DNA from 3 places in the Vibrio misgurnus genome. Region 3 is predicted to be linked to each of the others. Evidence: riboswitches for the same ligand, from Rfam matches in the RefSeq annotation. Region 3 holds a riboswitch; each other region holds the start of a gene.

Region 1 (7,231 bases), on a different replicon from region 3:
ACATGATAAACTGCTGGTGGTTGACAATGGCGCTTATGGAGCACGTATTGCGCAAATTGCCGATTATCTCAACATTGCTTACCGAGTGATTGCGCCGGGTGAAACCGCACAGCCAGATCTGCAACAGATCGCCGACGTACTGGCGACCGATAGCGCGATCACCCATGTGGCGATTGTACATTGTGAAACCACCACCGGCATGCTCAACCCGATCGCGGCTGTCGCACAACTGGCGAAACAGCATGGTAAACGGGTGATCTTGGATGCGATGTCGAGTTTTGGTGGGATTCCAATGGACATTGGTGAGCTGGGGATCGATTTTATGATCAGTTCTGCCAACAAATGTATCCAAGGCGTTCCGGGATTTGGCTTTGTGATTGCCAAACGCAGCGAACTTGAACAGTGCCAAGGCCGCGCTCGCTCGCTCACTCTAGATCTGTACGATCAATGGCAGTGCATGGAGCACAATCACGGTAAATGGCGTTTTACCTCCCCCACTCACACCGTGCGCGCCTTCTATCAAGCATTGTTAGAATTAGAAGCGGAAGGCGGTATTGCTGCCCGTTACCAGCGTTATCAGACCAATCAGCGCACGTTAGTCAGCGGTATGCGTCAGCTTGGTTTTACCCCGCTGCTGGCTGAAGAGTTACATTCACCAATTATTACCTCTTTCTACTCACCATCGCACCCTGCTTATCAGTTTGCTGAGTTTTATCAGCGCTTAAAACAGCAAGGCTTTGTGATTTATCCGGGTAAAGTGAGTAATGCCGATTGCTTCCGAATTGGCAATATTGGCGAAGTCTACCCGCGTGATATTGAGCGCTTACTGGCAGCCATGCAGCAAGCGATGTACTGGGATCACGCGTAAGCGGTTAGGGATCAGCGATGAAACTATGCTCGAATTCACCGACCGAGAATCCGACCCATTGGCGCAGCGAGGGGGATATTAATACCACCGCGGCACGGCAAGCTTGGTTGGCGCAGATTGATGACCCAGCAACCCACGATTTATTACAACGTGACGCGAAGGTTTTTCTGCATCAAGCCATGTCAACCCCTTGTCTGGATGCGTTAGCGGGGGCTGAAGGGTGCTATTTGCATGATGTTGCGGGTCAAGCTTATCTGGATTTTCATGGCAACAATGTTCATCAGCTTGGCCATGGTCACCCGCAGGTGATCGCCAAGATTAGCCAACAGATGCAAGATCTACCGTTTGCGCCCCGCCGTTTTACCCATGAAACCGCGGTGCGCTGCGCAGAAAAACTAACCGAAATTGCCGGCCCAGAGCTCAATCGGGTGTTATTTGCCCCCGGTGGTACCTCAGTGATTGGCATGGCGCTTAAATTAGCCCGTCATGTCACTGGCAACTTTAAAGTGGTCAGTCTGTGGGACTCTTTTCACGGTGCGTCACTCGATGCTATCTCGGTCGGTGGCGAAGCGTGTTTTCGTGAAGGCATGGGGCCATTAATGGCCGGCGTCGAACGCATTCCACCCGCCATCACTTACCGTGGTGCCTTTGCTGAACAAAATGGTAGCGATGTACATTACGCCGATTATTTGGAATACGTGATCGAAAAAGAAGGCGGCATTGGCGCCTTTATTGCCGAAGCCGTACGCAATACCGATGTGCAAGTGCCAAGCCGTGCCTATTGGCAGCGAATTCGTGAAATCTGTGATAAGCACAACGTATTACTGATCATTGACGATATTCCTAACGGCATGGGACGCAGTGGTGAATGGTTTACCCACCAAGCCTTTGGTATTGAACCGGATATTTTGTGTATTGGTAAAGGGTTAGGCGCAGGGCTGATCCCTATCGCCGCGCTACTCACCAAAGAAAAATACAACACCGCCGCTCAGGTGTCATTGGGACACTACACCCATGAAAAAAGCCCACTTGGCTGCGCCGCGGCATTAGCCACCATTGAAGTGATTGAGCAGCAAAATCTGCTCGGCAAAGTACAAGCCGACAGTGCTTACCTACGCCAACGCCTGACTACGCTGCAGCAACAGTTTGCCTTAATTGGCGATGTGCGTGGCATCGGTTTGCTGTGGGGGCTGGAACTAGTGACCGATCGCCACACTAAGCAGCGCGCACACCAAGCAGCCGAAGCGGTGCTCTACCACTGCTTAGCCCATGGGCTCAGTTTTAAAGTTTCGCAAGGCAACGTTCTGCAACTCAGTCCGCCTTTAATTATCACCCGTCAAGAGCTGGATAAAGCTCTGGATATTTTGCACTCCGCTTTGCTCGCCGTAAGCCAGCAAATGGGTTATTCACATTAAGGAAACACTATGCACTCTCCGATTCAAGCGGTTATTTTTGATTGGGCTGGCACCATTGTTGATTTTGGATCCTTTGCGCCAACCTCGATTTTTGTTGAAGCGTTCAAACAAGGTTTTGATTTTGCGATCAGCCTTGATGAAGCACGCGAGCCAATGGGGCTGGGTAAATGGCAGCACATTGAAGCAGTTGGCAAACTACCGAGCGTTGCCGAGCGTTGGCAAAATCAATTCGGTCGTGCCATGGATGCCAGCGATATTGATGCGATTTATGCCGCCTTTATGCCGTTGCAAATCGCTAAAGTCGCCGATCACGCAGCGCCGATCCCACACGCGTTAGAGGTGGTTAATCAACTGAAAAAGCAAGGCATTAAGATTGGATCTTGCACTGGCTACCCACGTCCAGTCATGGATGTGTTGATCCCGGTCGCGGCCGATTACGGTTATCACCCAGATTATGTGGTCGCAACGGATGACTTAGCGCAAGGCGGCCGACCAGCCCCCTTTATGGCACTGAAAAATGTAATTGAACTTGGGGTAACCAATGTGCGCGCTTGCGTCAAAGTCGATGATGCGCTGCCAGGTATTGAAGAAGGCCACAATGCCGGCATGTGGACAGTGGGTTTACTGCTGTCGGGCAACGAGGCCGGGTTAACCCTCGAAGAGTATCAAAATGCCGACGCGGCAACGCTACAAGCGGCCCGTGAACGCGCCAGCGCTAAATTGCAACTAGGTAAACCTCACTACTTAATTGATACAATTGCCGATTTACCAGCCGCCCTAGCCGACATTGAACGCCGACTCTTAGCCGGTGAGCAACCTTAAACTCGCTGTGCGGTCAATGGTCGAATGAAGCCATTCACACTCTGACTCAGAAACCTGCTACGGCAGGTTTTTTGCCCCAATACACGGCGCAGATATCACTCACCCACGCCCTCACGCTCAAACTAACGGTGTAAAAACAAACTGCTTAGCCATAGCAGAAATGATGCCGTAGTGTTAACTCCTACCTAGAGAAAAAACTATTCACATCACGATTATTCGACGCAGTTATTATTCAACGAAAAGTTCATCAACCACTTCCGTTTTTTTGAATAAGTATCACAGCAAATCGTTTGTATCTATGGCTTTGCAACGGCGATAATCCGCAGCGACTTTTGGCTTGGTTTGATTGTGCGATCATAACCAACGCTTAAAAAAGCATTTTTTACACATAAACTAGCGGACTCACTGTTAAGCCGTTGTCTATGTTTGTTGTTTATCAATCATATCCATTTGGCAAATCATCTGAAAAGATGAGACGCAAAGCTTCCGGCCTGTCGAGTGCTTATTGCACTCTATGGTAGCGGGGTTGCAAATCAACCAATGGTTGTTTTGATGATCTTATGGGTTAATCATCAAGGTTATGTTTATGCTTAAACAATCTATGCTCTCCCTGTCTATTTTAACGGCGCTCACCAGCGCCAGCGTATTCGCTGCTGCGCCGGGTAAACCAACCTTAGGCTGGGGCGATTACACTTACGCACTAGTCGAAGTTGATCAATCGCAAGTCGCTTATGAAAAGCTGGTTAAAGCGGTACATGATGAGATCAGCATTGAAGTCACTTGGGATGTATGGTCTGGCGATGCAGCGCAAACCGCGCGGATTTTGCTCGATGATCAAGTGGTTTGGGAAGGTGCAGCCTCCGCCAACCGAGCGGTGTTTAAAATGAGTAAAGGTGGCCGCTATAATATGGCGGTGGAGCTGGAAAACCAAGACGGCACCAGTCGCTCAGAGACCCAGTTGCTCACCATTGCCGATACCGATGGCAGCCATTTAGAACCCATGTCGACCATTTGGACTGAAAACAACCAACCATACCAGAATCAATCGGGCAAAATTGTCGGTACCTACTTTGTTGAGTGGGGAGTTTATGGCCGTAATTATCCGATGGATAAAGTACCGACCGCTAACCTAAACCGCATTCTTTACGGTTTTGTGCCAATCTGTGGCGGCGATGGCATCAATGACTCGCTCAAAACTATCGATGGATCTTTCCAAGCACTGCAAAGCGCCTGTGCTGGCCGTGACGATTTTAAAGTGGCAATCCACGACCCATGGGCAGCAATTCAAAAACCACAACTTGGTGTTGAAGGTTGGTCTGCTCCCTACAAAGGCAACTTTGGACAAATGATGGCGGCGAAAAAAGCCAATCCCGATCTAAAAATTCTGCCATCGATTGGCGGTTGGACGCTGTCTGATCCGTTCTTCCTGATGCACGACGATGCGAAACGACATACCTTCGTTGCCTCAGTCCGTGAATACCTCGAAACTTGGAAATTTTTCGATGGGGTCGATATTGACTTCGAATTCCCAGGCGGTGGCGGTGCTAACCCAAATCTTGGCGATAAAGAGCGCGATGGTGAGCTGTATGTAACAATTCTTAAAGAGTTACGTACCATGCTTGATGAGCTGGGCAGCAAAAATGGCCGCTACTATGAGCTCACTTCAGCGATTAACGTCGGTTACGATAAGCTGGCAGTGGTTGATTATGCTGAAGCGGCTAAATACCTTGATAACATCTATATGATGTCTTACGACTTCTATGGAGCTTGGGATAACAGCGTATTAAACCATCAAACCGGACTACATCAGTCTAGCGTCAACAGCGCCGAATCGGCATCCAAATACTACGCTTCGCGCGGTGTCGAGCTGTTACTAGAACAAGGTGTTCCAGCGGAAAAACTGGTGATTGGCGCAGCCGCTTATGGACGTGGTTGGACCGGTGTACACAACTACACCAATGGTAATCCATTTACTGGCGTTGCGACTGGCCCAATTAAAGGCACTTGGGAAAATGGCGTGGTGGATTATCGCGATATCGTCAATAACCACGGTGCAAGTCAAGGATTTGAATACGGTTATGACCAAGCGGCTGAAGCGCCGTACCTGTTTAAAGCCTCAACCGGTGATTTGATCACCTACGATGATCCACGCTCAATCAAAGCCAAAGCTCAATATGTGATGCAGCAAGGTATGGGCGGTATCTTCCACTGGGAGATGGATGCAGATAATGGTGATTTACTCAATGCCATGCATGAAGGTTTAGGCCATGGTGATGGTTCAACTGAACCAGAAAACCGAGCACCAATTGCTCGTGCCGGCGCGGATAAAACGGTTACCGGTCCAATCACTGTTACATTAGATGGTTCACAGTCTAGCGATCCTGAAGGTGAAACGCTGACTTTCCATTGGGCACAAACCGGCGGTAATCCACTGACCATCTCTAATAATCATACCGCGCAAGCCAGCATTGAGGTTCCTGCCACAGAGATCGATCAGGCGTACACCTTTACCCTTAGCGTAACGGATCCGAAAGGGGCCTCCTCGACTGACAGCGTGGTGATCACCAACCAAGCTGCGGCGAGTAATCAAGCGCCAACCGTGACGCTATCTCCTGTCACTTATGTCAATGAGCAAGCGCAGTTTACCCTGACTGCCAACGCGTATGATGCTGATGGCGACACCCTAGCTTACACATGGAGTATTCCAAGTGAGTTTGTGCTACTGGATGGTGGTCATGAAAGTTCAGTAACCCTTAGCGCACCAGAGGTCGATGCCGATACTCAATTCACAATTGAAGTTACCGTGAATGATGGTGAAGCGTCAGCTACGGCGGCCACTCAAGTGCAGGTGAAAAATATTGAAGATGGCGGAACCGGCGACGACCAATGCGCAGTGACCGATCCTAATGCCGGTAACTATCCAGCATGGAATGCATCGACTGTGTATACCAACGAAACGATTAGTCACAATGGTTTAGTTTACACCGCCAAATGGTGGGTACAAGGCTCTGAGCCGACACCGAGCAATGAAGCATGGCAACTCGTGTCTAACGTTGAGTTACCATGGTCGGCGGGTATTGCTTATAGCGGCACCGATCAAACCAACCATAATGGCTCGCGTTGGCAAGCAAAATGGTGGACACAAGGTGATGAACCAGGCACTGCCGATGTATGGGTCAACATTGGTCAAGCATCATGTAATTAATTGACCGCGTCACAGCTACAGATGCAGTCACAGATTAAGGAGCGCAAAATGCGCTCCTCTTTTATGACCATTGCTTTAACATACTGACTATCAACCTCACCCAGATCTGGTTAAGCCAACAAAATCTTTCTCAGCTCATCGAGCGAAGCAACTTCATAATGCGGCACAATCCCTTCCGGTTTAGGCTGCTGATGTACATTCAACCAGCAAGTCTCAATACCAAAATTCAAACCACCTAAAATATCTGAATGCGGATTATCCCCTACCATCAAAACACGCTTTTTATCCGGATTGCCCATTTGATGCAAAGCATGGGCAAAAATCCCGGCATCCGGTTTGGCGACCCCAACTTGCTCGGAAATCACAATGTGCTCAAAAAAGTGACTCATGCCAGTTTTGCTTAAGCGCACCGCTTGTAGCTCAGTAAAGCCGTTGGTAATAATGCCCAAGCGAGTCTTACCCTGCAGCGCTTGCATCAGTTCCATCGCTCCGGGCAGTAAAGTGCAAATATCGGCCATCGCTTGTAAAAATGCGCGGTTAAGTTCTGCGGTGGTTGTCTCTAGCTTAGCGGCCCAGCTGGCAAAACGGGTCTCTTTAAGCTGGTCGGCGGTGATCTCGCCGTTTTGGTATTCGACCCACAACGGCTGATTGACCGCTTGGTATTGCTGAAAGTCCAGCTCAGTAAACTGCACACCTTTACGGGCAAACATCAGTTGCATCCCTTTAAACGCATCAAAATCAAACAAGGTGTCATCGGCATCAAATAAAATCCAATCGTACTGCATAAGGCTCTCCCAACTCTTTGCCGCCAGTGTAGTCGCCGCCAGTGTAGTGTTTTTTAGCTAGAATGAATACGGGTGCGCCATCGCATCAAATGATCAACCATAAGTGAGATGGTTGCCTCACTTAAGATTAACAGTT
Region 2 (7,231 bases), on a different replicon from region 3:
ATCAATTTTCGGTATTCCGACCCCGATTTGGTTAACCATGATCACTTTTGCTGTGTTCGCTTTTTTGCTCAATCGCACCGTCTATGGGCGCAATACGTTAGCAATTGGTGGCAACGAGGAGGCGGCACGGTTGGCTGGAGTTAATGTGGTGAAAACCAAGATGATCATCTTTACGGTGTCGGGATTTATCTCGGCATTGGCTGGAGTCATTTTGGCAGCACGCATGACCAGTGGTCAGCCAATGACTTCGGTTGGTCTTGAACTGGTGGTGATTTCGGCTTGTGTCTTGGGTGGCGTTTCACTGAAAGGTGGGATTGGTAAAGTCTCCTATGTGATTGCTGGGGTGCTGATTTTGGGCACGGTCGAAAATGCGATGAACCTGCTGAATATGTCACCTTTCTCACAATATGTGGTACGCGGCATCATCTTACTCGCGGCGGTGATCTTCGATCGTTATAAACAAAATCAACATGGCTAAGTTGGGCTCGTGCCATTTCGTATGGTAAAGCAGAACAAATCCCTCAGCCTTGGCTGAGGGATTTTGCGTTACAGCACTGCTGGCTGCGACACTTAAGGCGGATTGAGATAGTATTTTGCCAAAAATCGCGCATAATCGGATCACTCAACACGTTAAAGAAGAAATGATCTATGACTGATTTTCACTATTACTTTGAACAGCTGCCTTGTTTTAACTGTAAAAACACCAAAGTCAGTACCGATCTTGGTTGGTTAACTGCCGCGATGAAAGAGGAAGTCTTAGCTCAGGTTGCAGAGTTGATTGCCCAAGACAACCTTGAGCCGGATTTAGCCGTAAACGTGACTTGCAGTGAATCGCAAGCGCGGGATTACTTGTTACTGAATTTCTTTGGTTATTCAGAACAAGAGCTGGTGGATCAGGTGGATGCGGAAGATGAGCAAGAAGTTGCCGATGAAATTGCTGAACTACTGGCAGATGGTGACGAGAGTATTGTGTTTGAGCACGACATTGCCCTGCAAAGTTGTACTGAGTGTGAGATAGAAGAAGAGTAACACTCCGTCAGGATTGAGTGGCTAACTGTTGGCTGAACGCCAATTGTGGCACTTGCCGCTTGGCATAAAAAATCCCCCGGCCTTGGCTGGGGGATTTTGTGTTTTAGAGCGGGATTACAGTTTGTCCCACGCCATTTCCCAATGACTACCCGTACCTGGTTGGTACTGAGTCGCATTGGTAGTCCACTGTTGGCAGTAACCTGAGTATGGCCATGGCTTACATTGGTAAATGGCGCCATCTTCAGCCAGCACTTTGCTGCCATCAACGTATTGATCTAAACCGTGAGGGAAGACAAAGTCATAATCCCCTTCGCTAGGTGGCGTTTGTGGCTCGACCAGCATGAAATCTAGGGTTTGTTGATATTGCAAGTTGCCATCGCGATCTTTGCTGCGAGACACCAGCATATGGTGGCCAGCTTTGGCTTCGCTGAGTGTCAATTGCACTGATTTTACTTCACCATCGTTAATGGCTTGGCTCCAGCTTGCTAATGGTGTCTGATGATGATTATACACCGTCAGTTCTGCGGTCATGTCACCTTGCGCTTCAAGCGTCAGATCCAGTTGCACCGGTTGTTCACCAATCTGGTAGTTGGCAGCTAAACCGGATACGGTGAGCGAATATTCTGGCTGTGGTGCTTCGATGTGATAACCGATTTCAACCCGTTGTAAGCCACTCGAATCTTTTAGATAGATTGGGTTAGTGCCGTATACTGGCACAAACTGATCACCATTGAGCTGGCCAGCTCGTAGCTGAGTTTGGGTTTGGTTGATTTTACTGGCTAAAGCATAAGACCACTGGTTGGCTTGGGTCAGCGTTTGCGAATCGATTTTAAGCTCAGTGCGGTAAGCTGGGTTTTCACCGGCAGCATCAAATACACGAGTAAATACGGTATCACCAATACTCAGGTCCATGGTTGGGATGATCTGCCCACCTTGTTGCCAATCTGGGATCACTGGGCTATCGCCAGCAAATTTGACATCGATGACGTTGTAAAACGCCGCCGCCGTATCACCCACATCCCACACCGCAAGGATCACATGGTAGCCTTCGCGCTCAGGCACAATACACTCATGGCTAACCAATTTCGGCGGTTGCACCATATTGCCTTCAATCACACAAAATGGGTTTAGATCAAAAGAATCACGTGATAGGGCTTGGTTGGCGTTCCAATCCGGTTTGGTGATGTAGTATTTCCAATCTTTGGTGACGTGGTTGGCGGTAAACGTCCACTCAAAGTTTTGTGGACCGGCTTGAATTGGGCGTTTTACCCAACGATCCGCAGTTTGCTCATCAAGTGCAGCGGCCAGTGCGCTTTCTGCGCTGGCGATTTTGCCATCACGCGGTCCTGAGATTGGGAAACCTTCCGGTCCTTCAACACTTTGTGGCTCATATTGAATTGCGCCGCAGTTGGTGTTTTTCTCACCGCTGTCATTGGCGGCATATTTACACAATGCGACACGTCCTTCCGCGACGCCGTTTTCCACTGCTGACACATAACCATGGCCATAGGCGATACCACTGATTGCCGATAATGCTAAAGTAATAGCGGTCATTATAGGTTGCTTTTTCATCACAAACTCTTTTTTGTTGGCTGACATATTGTGCCTGATCGATAGTCAGGCGTTATTTTTTTGTTCATTCAGCAACGCAAGCCGACAACGCAGTGAAACTGTGCTGGCAACCCCGCTATCATAGCGATCAAGCCTGTGTTTGAACGAGCGGCTTGAACGCCACAGACCGGTGGTTTTGCGTCCCACTTTTTCAAGTGGTTTGCCGAAATGTGATCAAGCGCAAATTTAACCAAATTAAGCCCAGAAAGCCACTGAGTGCCCAATTTATGGAATCAAACTCTCATCATGATGATTTTACATTTAACTGATTGATATTAAATGTAAATGATTATCGTGTTTTCTATGGGAATGCTTGGTGTAAGGTCAGATTTTGCCTACATGATTTCAGGCTCAAACATAGTGATCGAATCACCAACAATTTTGAGATTGGCAGCTAAAATGAAAGGTGTAATTACTTTCATCGAGATAAGACTAATAAAATAATGTTTTATTGTTAACTTGTTGTTTTTATTTAGCTTGTTGCTTACAGAATACGCCTGTACGCCCGAAAGTCATTGCAGCTTACTGTGAAGTACTTCAAAATTAGGACGTTTATATTTCTTCTTGGTTAAGAATGAGGTTGTGATGAGAGTCGCTGATCTGCTAAAGCATCGAGCTGAACATTTGGTTAAGCACACTGAGTTTAAACAGTGGATGTCACCTTCAGTACGTGAATACTGGGATGATATTTTGAGCAAAACCCATCGTCGCCCGCTATTTGCTTGGGTGAAAGATTTGCATTTGCCAGCCAATGAAGAGACTCCCATCCCAGAGCCGATTGTGCTCAATCCTCAAGCACAACAAGTGTATGATCAGCTACAACATCAAGTGGGTGAAGTGATCCACACGGGTGAATGGTTGCTGGTCGATCAATCGCGCATTAATCAGTTTGGTGCTGTCACCGAAGATATGCAGTGGATCCATACCAATCCTGAGCGTGCTGCAGTGGAATCTCCCTTTAAAACGACCATCGCGCATGGCTTTTTGACGCTAGCGTTATTGCCGAAATTGACCGACAGTGTTGATGAAGAGAATTCGCTATTCCCGAGTGCCAAAATGGTGGTCAACATTGGCCTTAATTCCGTGCGTTTCCCATACCCAGTTAAAGCGGGCAACCGCGTGCGGGCGGTGAGTACGTTATCAAAAGTCACGCCGATCAAAAAAGGTCTTGAGATTGAACGTGAAATTAAGGTTGAAATTGAAGGTGTGCGCCGCCCTGGCTGTGTGGTGGTTTCAGTGATCCAACTGCATTTTTAGTGGCTAACGATCACAAACGACAACAAATCAAATTCAACTAAGGAGAGCACAAGCTCTCCTTAGTCTTTTTTGCTCCGAACACTTCTTAATCCGGCAAGTTACTCTTCATTGCTTGGCATAATATAGCCATATTCCACAATCAATTTTTTGGTTGGTTCAGATTGTAAAAAGGCAATGAATTGCTTGGTCTGCTCACTTGCTTTCTCTGGGTAGTGCAAAATCAAGAAAGGGCGTGAGAGTTGGTAGCTGTGTTTAGCGATGTTATCTGCGCTGGGTTCGGTTTTTTCAAACTGGATGGCCTTAATCGATTTATCGACCGAACCAATCGAGATAAAGCCAATCGCTTGGGTATTGTGGTTGACTAAGGTTTTCACCATGCTGTTGCTATTCACCACTAAAGCGGTTGGAGTAACGTCAGACACTTGGCGATTATTGACTGTTTTGGTCAATCCCATCAAGCTTTCAAAGCTGTAGCGCGAGCCGGAAGAGGCCTCCCGAGTGACCAAGGCAATCTTCTGATCATGACCACCGACTTGTTTCCAGTTAGTGATTTGGCCCTTGTAGATGCCGTAAAGCTGCTCGCGGCTTAAATTGGTGATTGGATTGGTTTGGTTAACCACAATGGCTAAACCATCAAACGCCAGCGTAAAACTGTGCAGATCATTTTGCGCCTCACTTTCGGTCAGGTAACGTGAGGTCATTGCAATGTCCGCCACCCCTTTTTGTAATAGTGAGATGCCTGCCGTTGAACCGACGCCTTGTACGGCAACATAAGTTGCAGGATGCGCCTTGTTGTACTCTTCTGCCAGTATATCCATGATTCTGGCCACGGAAGTGGAACCTGAAACGTTAATTTCACTTGCTTGCACAGAAAATGTCATCGTGCTGATAGAAAAGAAAACTGCGCAAACGGCGGCAAGTGCCATTTTAAACATAGAGTTGCTCCCGTATTATCAAAAAAATATCTTAACCAGCTTACCTGAAGCGTATGACAAAAATGTGAATTTATGCGTAGAGTTAGCGATATCACGTTGGAATTGATCGAAAATGGTTACTGTTAAATCATCTTGCAAGCATAGAATGGTGGTGTACCGTTAGCCATACGAGCAACCTTGATTGAGTGGTGAGGTTAAAATGATTGTTCATCTGCAGCAAAAACAGCTTGAGCGCCGCGCTGAGCTACTGTGCAACTATCGCAATCAAAGCCTGCCGGCTGAGCTTGGGAAAGCGAGCTTTGAGGTGATTGATCATGGTGTGCAGTTTATTTGGTGCCACTACAAGTTAGATTCAACCCAGTGTGATTATCAAAGCTTGGTCGCGAAAATTATTTGGCAACCAGAGTCAAACCAGTGGGAGCTCTATGCTTATGATTCGGATGCCGCTGTAGGCGATGAGCCTTGGATCCCTTATCCTTTTTTAGCGCGCAGCCATGATTTGACCGCGATGATCCGTGAAGTGGAAAAAGATCCGAAAAGCTATTTCTGGGGCTAATCGCGCAGTAAGCACATTCTGTGAGATAAAAAACAATGTGAGATAAAAAAGGGAAGCGCGAGATAAGGCGAGATAAAAGAAAGGCATTCCGAAGAATGCCTTGTGATCACTGGGGGAGTGGTCAGCGTACCTTACGCTTGTGGCTCACTCTGCTCGACAACTGGAGAAGCAACTTCAACGGCGGCATCCGCAAACACTTGGGTAGGTTTACCAACTAAGCTGCGATTTTCCTGATTCACTTCTGTCAGCACAATTTCCAATACATCACCCAATTGATACACCACTTGTTTATCAATCAGTACCGTGCCGGTTTCGCCGTTACATTCGAGACGCTCTTTATTGGCCAAGATCAGCGCACCCGGAATAAAGGTCATTGCGCCGTTTTCCAGTAAACGTACGCGCATGCCCGCACGGTTGATATCAAAGATTTCGGCTTGGAAGCGAGTCTCTTTGGCCGGTTCATCCGCCAGTGTGCGCGCATAGAGCCAATCGGCGACATTACGCTCTGCAATTTTGTGGTGTTTACGATGCAGCGCAAGCTCTTCACCCACCGTTTCATCTGGCGTTTGCACTGGAGCTTTACCCAAAATGTGCGCTTTGAGTAAACGGTGGTTGATCATATCGCCATATTTACGGATTGGAGATGTCCAAGTCGCGTAGACATCAAGCCCCATCGCAAAATGCGGCAGTGGCTGGTTGCCAATTTCGCTGTAGCTTTGGCTCTTACGGATCCGGTTATCGAGATAGCTGGTCTGTTGGGTCGCTAGCCAACGGCGCAGAGCAGCAAAGCCAGCGACACTGGTCAGTGTTTCCACATCGGCATCCGGTGCACCGTGCGCGGCCATTAATTCAACTACATCGGCCAATTTTTCAGCTTTGAAACCAGCGTGAGTATTGAATACGCCAAAGCCAAAAGTTGCTTGCAGGGTTTGACCTGCACAAATATTGGCGGTGATCATCGACTCTTCCACCAAGCGGTTTGCCGAGCGGCGCATATCGGCATGAATGGCCACCACATCGTTATCTGCGCTCAGTTCGAAACGATAATCTGGGCGAACAGGGAACACTACGGCGTGGGTTTCGCGCCAATTCGCACGTGCTTGTGAAAAGGCGTAAAGATCGCGGACTACTTGGGCAATCTCGGTACTCGGTTGCCATTGCTCAGAGTGGCCAGTCTCCAACCAGTCAGAAACATGGTCATACACCAAGCGTGCATGGGATTTGATGTTGGCGGCAAAGAAGCGAATGTCATCGCCAATTACGCCATCTTTACTGATGGTTACCGAGCAGCACAGCGCAGGGCGAACTTGGTTTTCCATTAACGAGCAAAGCTCATCGGCCAGATCACGTGGCAGCATTGGAATGTTGCGCCCTGGCAAGTAGATGGTAAAGCCACGCTCGCGGGCGACTTTGTCCATCTCATCTTCTGGCGTGATATAAGCGGTTGGATCGGCAATCGCGATGGTTAACGCAAAATCATCGTTAGGCAACTGCTGCGCGTACAGCGCATCGTCCATATCTTTGGTCGATTGACCATCGATGGTGACAAATGGCAGGTCAGTCAGATCTTCACGCACCAAATCAGCGTCATCTTTTAGTTGCCAGTCGTCAATTCCGGCCGGTTCGCTATTGGGCAGATCATTTTCCGCCAGCGTAACCCACCAAGGTGCAATTTTATCATCCGCATCGGTGATTTTATGCGTAATTTCGGCAAAGAAACCGTTATCACCCTTCAGGGGATGGTGGATGAGCTGCGCCACCACCCAATCACCTTCTTGCAGATCTGTTCCGTTAAGGCCTTTTTTGGCTTTCGCCTTGAGTGCCATCTTTTTGAGTTGTGGAT
Region 3 (7,231 bases):
TTTTTAGTACGCAAATGATTAAAAATTGATTGGTATTCGGCGATAAATTCGATAACTTATAATCAACCGATTGCATTGTTGTTCAATATCTTGATAGTTGTACTGATTAACTGACAGTTGGTTAGCATGGAGCTCCGCACCATCCCCCCAAAGTAAAGATTATTTTGTGGTGCGGTAAATAATATAAAAATGGAGAATGGCATATGGCTGGAGTATTAGGCATGATTTTGGCGGGCGGTGAAGGGTCACGGTTGAAACCGTTGACAGAAACCCGTACCAAACCGGCAGTTCCTTTTGGTGGTAGCTATCGCTTAATTGACTTTGCATTAAACAATTTTGTAAATGCGGATTTAATGCGGATTTATGTATTAACTCAGTTTAAATCGCAATCTCTTTACATTCATATGAAAAAAGGCTGGAACCTCTCTGGGATCACCGATCGTTTTATCGATATTATTCCTGCGCAGATGCGTGATGGTAAACGTTGGTACGAAGGAACGGCGGATGCGATTTATCAGAACTTACGTTTTGTGGAAATTGTGTCACCGGATCAAGTTTGTATTTTTGGCTCAGACCATATCTACAAAATGGATATTCGCCAAATGCTCGATTTTCATCGTCGGATGGGGGCTGAGCTGACGGTCTCCGCACTGCGCATGCCAATCAGCCAAGCATCTCAGTTTGGCGTGATTGAAGTTGATCAAAATGGCAAAATGATCGGCTTTGAGGAAAAACCTAGCCAGCCGAAATCGATCCCAGGCGAGCCTGAGTGGGCATTGGTTTCAATGGGCAACTACATCTTTGAAGCGGATACCTTAAGTAAAGAATTGCGTGATGATGCCGAGGATCCCCATTCGAGTCATGATTTTGGTAAAGATATCATCCCTAAAATGTTCCCGTGTGGACAAGTGTACGTGTACGATTTTACCACCAACAAAATTAAAGGGGAGAAAGGGTCGGCCTATTGGCGTGATGTGGGTACCATTGAGTCTTATTGGTCAGCGCATATGGATCTGCTCGACAAAGATCCCTCTTTCTCTTTGTATAACCGTCATTGGCCATTGCATACTTATTATCCACCACTACCGCCTGTCACCTTGGTGGATGTCAACGAGAAGAAAAATAAAGTAACCGACAGCTTGCTTTCGGGAGGTTGCTATATCCAAGGTGCGACGATTTACAAATCGGTACTCGGCTTTCGCTGTAATATAGCCGCTGGCTCTTTGATTAGTGAATCGGTGATCTTGGGTGATGTAAAAATTGGCGCGGGATGTATGATTAAGCGCGCGATTATCGATAAGAATGTCGAAATTGCCCCCGGAACCATTATTGGTGAAGATTTGGAATTGGATAGAAAACGCTTCCACGTTTCCGATGAGGGGATAGTGGTGATTGAAAAAGGCAGTAAGGTAGGATTTTAGAATGGAACAGCTCAACGTTTGGTTTACCGTTTCAGAAGTACAGGGGCTGGTAAAAAGTGGTGGCTTGGCCGATGTCGCGAAAGCATTACCACAGGCGTTGAAAGCGTTACATCAGCAGGTGGCCATTGCGCTGCCTGCTTATCGCGCAGTGCCGGGCCGGGAAGATGCAGAGCTGGTGCTGGACACTGAGCTCACCCATTGGCCGCATACTCAATATCGAGTGCTGAAATGTGATGTGGAAGGTATCCCGGTCTATTTATTCGATTGTCCCGCTTATTTTGACCGCCCAGCGTTGTATGCGGAGAGTAATCAGGCGTACGCCGATAACGGTGAACGGTTTGGTTTTTTCTGTGCCGCGTGTTTGGATGTATTGCCTAAGTTAGGCATCCAGCCGGATATTATTCACGCTAATGATTGGCATACCGGCTTAGTTCCGTTCTTGCTGAAAACCCGTTATCGCTATGACCCCTTTTTTGAGCGGGTCAAAAGTGTGCTGACAATACACAATGCCATGTTCAAAGGGATTTTTTCTTATCATCAGTTGGAAATTATTCCTGAGTTAAATTTATCGGGAATGGAGTTTTTACAATATGGCTATGACCACGTCAGCATGCTGCGTGCCGGAATTGCCTTTGCGGATAAGATTAATGCGGTTAGCCCCAATTATGCCTCTGAGTTGTTAACTTCGCTGGGAGCGCATGGATTAGTGGATGATTTTGTACGCCGAGCGCGCGATTTACATGGCATAGTCAATGGTTGCGATTATCGTGAATGGAACCCTCGTAACGATCACTATCTACCGGTAACTTATAGTGAAGATCCTGATTCAATGCGCCAAGGTAAGGCTTTGTGTAAACAAGCCTTACAAGCTGAGCTGCATTTACCGGTGAGCGATGTGCCTCTATTTGGTATGGTGTGTCGACTTACCCACCAAAAGGGCTTTCACTACCTGTTACCCATTTTAGAGCCTTTTTTGCGTAACCGTGTCCAAGTGGTCATCGTTGGGACTGGCGAGCCAGAGGTTGCCGCTCGGCTGAGTAAGTTGGCGCATCAACATCGAGATCAATTGGCTTTTGTTGAAACTTATAGTGAACGTTTAGCGCACTGGGTTGAAGCTGGCTCTGATTTTTTCTTAATGCCTTCAGAGTTTGAGGCTTGTGGACTGAATCAGATCTACAGTATGGCTTATGGCACGCTGCCGATTGTACGAGAAGTCGGTGGGTTAAAAGATACGGTCAACGATTACGATAAATTCCCAGAGCAGGCGACTGGTTTTAGTTATCAAGAGCCGACAGCGGAAGCTTTGCTAATTACTATGCAGCGGGCATTGCTGTTTTATTTGCAGCAACCAGCAGAGATGAGCAAAGTGCAACAACGTGCGATGCTGCAAAACTTCAGTTGGCAAGTATCAGCTCAAGACTATATCAAGATGTATCAGTTAGCGCGATTTGGTTAACTGAAATTGGAAAACTCGCAAGGTACTACCTTCCAAGGCACTGTTTAGTGCCTTGATTTTTTAATGCTTTAGTTTTTTATGCTGAGACAACAGTTTCTTACAACTCGCCTGATGCCCAGCTCGCAGATTATGCTAGTCTTGGCCTGCATTATAAAGAGGTGCCAATGACGACGATTGCCGAAAAAGTGCTATTTCATAAAACGTATCACCATCCTACCAGCCATGAGTGGGTGGTTTTTGTGCATGGCGCAGGGGGCAGCTCTGCGATCTGGTTTAAGCAAATCAAAGCTTATCGTCAGCATTTCAATTTATTGTTGATTGACTTGCGTGGGCACGGGAAATCGAATCCCTTACTGAAAGGCTGGATTGCCAATCGTTACACTTTCAAAAGTGTGACACTGGATGTATTGCGCGTGCTTGATCACCTGAAAATTCAGTCGGCGCATTTTGTTGGTATGTCGCTCGGTACCATCATAGTGCGTAATCTGGCTGAGCTTGCCACTCATCGTGTTAACTCGATGGTGCTGGGTGGGGCAGTCACGCGGCTCAATACTCGTTCACAAGTGCTGGTTAAGCTTGGGCATTGGAGCAAACATATCATCCCTTACATGTGGTTATATCGACTGTTTGCTTACGTTGTGATGCCACAGCGTAGCCAAAAAGAGTCACGTCATCTATTTATTCGTGAAGCGCAAAAACTGTGTCAAAAAGAGTTTAAACGTTGGTTCACTTTAACCGCTGAAGTTAATCCTTTGATGCGTTATTTCCGTGACCGTGAATTGCCAATCCCCACCTTATATCTGATGGGTGAGAAAGATTACATGTTCATTCATCCGGTTAAAGAGATGGTGGCGCTGCACACACAAAGTGAGCTGTACGAGATCCCCAATTGTGGGCATGTGTGTAATGTTGAGCAGCCGGAGCTGTTCAATCAGCATTCAATCGAGTTTATTCAGCGTCAGATCCGTTAAGCGCGGCATTTAGCCCTAGCTGATCACGATAACGGCGGCCGGTATACCGATGAGTGATTGAGCAATAAAAAACCCGCGCCATGATTGGCGCGGGTTGGGTATTTATGTCGCGAACTCTGTGCTTGACGCGGTGAGTGTTATCATCACACTAATCTAGAGATGGCTTAACAGCTCATCACGGCGCTGCTGTGGGATCACCGACCAGTGTTTACCTTCAATTGCGCCTTCTAAGGCCCACAGCAACTCTAAGCTCACCTCGGCAGTATGAGTACGCTGAATGGCTTTATAGGCAGCGACAGAGCCGTTGGATTGGAGAGAGGCGACCGTTTCAATGCCGGCTTTCTTGAGCATTCTTTCGGTCGCTAAACGCAGGTTAGGCAGATCTTTTAAACGGTCAGGTTTGGTTTGGGCTTGCGTTTCACGCTCTGCTTTAGCCACATCAAGCGCGGTATGAGCTTCAGTTAGAATTGAGGCTGGATCACTCCAGCAATTGTCAGGCAGAGCGTAATACTTGGTCACGACAGGGAAGCCACGTTTTTTGTAAACGTATGGGGCATAACCTTGTTGTTTGAATTTTTCAATCGAGGCTTCATCGGCACGGATGTGCAGCGTATCGTTGACCACAAGTGCAAACATTGTATCGTCGACAAAAATACCAAAGCCACCAAACATTGAACGAGATTTCACACGTCCTAGCTGCTCAAAGAGCCGCATTGAATCTTTTAATACTGGTTTATCCATGCTGTTAGTCTCGGAGTATTGTTACCTACGCCACCAAATCAGGCCCGAGAAAATTAGCAAAAACATGCAGCCAAGGTGTCAATAATCAGTCAACAGCCTGTATGCATTTTTGCCATCGGCAACCCCGCTACCTACCAAGTTGTTGGTTTAGGCCGGAGGCTTTGCGTCCCACTCTTTCAAATGGTTTGCCCTGTGCGTGACATTCTTCCTGATAAAAATCAGTCATTCTTAGCGCATTCTCACAGTTTAATGTTTCAATTATGAGAATACGCAGAACTAATCCTACTCTTTCTATATGAGGTTTGTCAGATTTATGTGACAAGCTTTCAAATATAGATGGTGTGAATTTTCAAGTAAGTTAGGATTTTGTCAAGTCTTTTACGGTATCCCGTTCGACAATTTCAGGATGCATTTCAAAAATTCGCCGTTCATGCTCTTTATCTTTAATCCGTTCCAGTAAGATTTCGAACGCATTTTTACCTACGCGGCGTTTCGGTTGGTGCACCGTGGTTAATGGCGGCGAGAAATACTCGGCCAATTCAATATTGTCGTAGCCAATCACCGACATATCTTCTGGCACGCGGATCCCTTTTTGCTGTAAGCGACTGATGAGACCTAACGCCATCGTGTCATTAAAGCAAAATACAGCACTGGGGCGTTTATCCATCGCGATGATCTTATCGGCCGCTAGCACCGCAGTATCACACTCAAAGTTGCCTTCTAAAATCCAATCTTGATTGATGGGTAAATTGGCCTCTGCCATTGCGCGGCGAAAACCTTGAATACGCTCTTGGCAGGCCGCCTTGATGAAATGACCACTTAAGCAAGCAATGTCGCGGTGTCCGTGCTCAATCAGATACTTGGTCGCCAGATAGCCACCTTCTTCTGAGTTATCAATGATCTTATCCGCATTGGAAGTTTCAGGCCCCCAGTCCATGATCACTTTCGGAATGTCTTTATGCACATCCAGCATGGCTTGTAGTTCTTGGGTGAGATCAGAGCACATCACCAAAATACCATCGACCCGCTTTTCGGCGAGCATCCGAATGTAATCTCGCTGTTTTTCATAAATGCCGCCAGTGTTACATAGGATCAAGGTATAACCTTGGCGGTAACAGTAGCTTTCCACCCCATCGATCACTTCAGAGAAGAAGAGATTGGTCGATTGAGTCACTAACATGCCGATCGTGCGTGTGGTATTACACTTTAAACTGCGTGCCACAGCACTTGGTGCGTAGTTAAGTTGTTGCACCGCTTCCATCACTTTTTCTTGGGTGGTTTCTGCCACAAAGCGAGTTTTGTTGATCACGTGGGAAACGGTGGTGGTTGACACACCAGCAAGGCGCGCCACATCTTTTATCGTAGCCATAGAGTGTTCCTATCGATGACTGCTGATGTCAGCGAATGTTATTGGTGAATTAAATCAGCAGGTAAGGCGAGATTGAGCAAGCTATGATACTTGGAGTGCGAGTCACCACACATAACGTATCTTGGGCGTAACAATCATGATGCCTAAAGTAATAAAATACAAAAACCGCCGAAAAACAGCGGTTTACAATCATATTGGTTTTATCATTTGCGGGTGAATTTTAGACTGCGCCGCCAGCAACTGCAATCAAATTCATTCATCAAACGGTAACTTATTTCTGAATTGATAGGTCTAGCAGTGATAGCTTATTGACCTTGTACCTTAAATCAATCCGCAATCGCAACAGGATAGCGAATGTGCACTATCGCTGTTGCGAGTCGAACAGACTAAGGCATAACCGGTGGTTAATCGGCCAGCGTGACATTGACCGGTTTCGTTTCAGGTGCAGGACTGGCATCACCCACCACGCTATCGCGTAGCGTTTGCCACAGTAGCCCTAAGCTTTCGTACCAAAATAGCTCAGTTTGTTCAAGATAGCGTGATTTTGGAATGTACTTGTCCCAAGGCTGAATAATATTCAGATGACCTAAGTAATTGGTCGGTGCCGCAATCGGGGTTAGACCTGCTGATTGAAATTCGCGCATGGCGCGTTTCATGTGGCTGGCCGATGTTACTAATACCATACGCTTTTGCTGCACAAATGCCGCTGCTTGGCGCGCTTCTTCCCAGGTATCTTTGGCGGTTTCCAGCAAAATAATATCGGATTTGGGTACGCCAAGCGCGAGGGCGACTCGCGCCATCATCCGCGCGTGGCTGACTTCACTGCCGCCGGCATAGCCGGAGAGAATTAATTTGGAACCTGGGTACATGCGGTAAATACGAATACCTTCACTTAAGCGCATTAATGCCGCGCGAGTGAGTTCCGAGGTCGGTGGTATATCATCATCCACAACATGACCATTGCCGAGCACCATTATGTAATCGAGCGAGCCTTCGACCGGTAAAAAGGCGGTGTAAGCGCGCTCAAGTGGCATTAATAAACGAGTGGCAACCGGTTGAAAGGAGACCAGAAACAATCCAGAGAGTGAGAATAAAACCACCAGACAGCCAGTTTTGCGTTTGGCAGTGAACATGATCAGCATCAAGCCGAGAAAACCAAGGATCAGCAGCGCTGGCAATGGCATCAACAGCGAAGAAAAAATTTTTTTCAGCTCAAACATAGTGAAAACAGTCCGAAAAAACAGCACTTGAATATAAAAAGAGTCGAAGCCTC

Evidence for each region. A riboswitch is a leader RNA that binds a small molecule or an ion and turns the genes downstream of it on or off. The one in region 3 is predicted to bind cyclic di-GMP.
Region 1: it holds a riboswitch for cyclic di-GMP, as region 3 does, so the genes downstream of both, OOK74_RS11870 (glycosyl hydrolase family 18 protein) here and OOK74_RS06605 (TfoX/Sxy family DNA transformation protein) in region 3, are expected to answer to the same signal.
Region 2: it holds a riboswitch for cyclic di-GMP, as region 3 does, so the genes downstream of both, gbpA (N-acetylglucosamine-binding protein GbpA) here and OOK74_RS06605 (TfoX/Sxy family DNA transformation protein) in region 3, are expected to answer to the same signal.

What each region holds. Positions count from the first base shown of each region.
Region 1 covers NZ_CP113242.1:105,123-112,353, reverse strand. The annotation lists gene phnW (2-aminoethylphosphonate--pyruvate transaminase) at 1-868, shown strand, start outside; gene OOK74_RS11880 (aspartate aminotransferase family protein) at 886-2,283, shown strand; gene phnX (phosphonoacetaldehyde hydrolase) at 2,293-3,105, shown strand; cyclic di-GMP riboswitch class I at 3,548-3,639, shown strand; gene OOK74_RS11870 (glycosyl hydrolase family 18 protein) at 3,692-6,310, shown strand; gene yjjG (pyrimidine 5'-nucleotidase) at 6,421-7,095, opposite strand.
Region 2 covers NZ_CP113242.1:575,768-582,998, forward strand. The annotation lists gene araH (L-arabinose ABC transporter permease AraH) at 1-478, shown strand, start outside; gene OOK74_RS14340 (hypothetical protein) at 649-1,029, shown strand; gene gbpA (N-acetylglucosamine-binding protein GbpA) at 1,144-2,601, opposite strand; cyclic di-GMP riboswitch class I at 2,704-2,815, opposite strand; gene OOK74_RS14350 (MaoC family dehydratase) at 3,226-3,897, shown strand; gene OOK74_RS14355 (phosphate ABC transporter substrate-binding protein PstS family protein) at 3,996-4,832, opposite strand; gene OOK74_RS14360 (DUF3024 domain-containing protein) at 5,032-5,388, shown strand; gene rnb (exoribonuclease II) at 5,520-7,231, opposite strand, start outside.
Region 3 covers NZ_CP113241.1:1,405,994-1,413,224, reverse strand. The annotation lists gene glgC (glucose-1-phosphate adenylyltransferase) at 204-1,421, shown strand; gene glgA (glycogen synthase GlgA) at 1,423-2,877, shown strand; gene OOK74_RS06610 (alpha/beta fold hydrolase) at 3,042-3,848, shown strand; gene OOK74_RS06605 (TfoX/Sxy family DNA transformation protein) at 4,002-4,589, opposite strand; cyclic di-GMP riboswitch class I at 4,704-4,789, opposite strand; gene purR (HTH-type transcriptional repressor PurR) at 4,948-5,958, opposite strand; gene elyC (envelope biogenesis factor ElyC) at 6,363-7,178, opposite strand.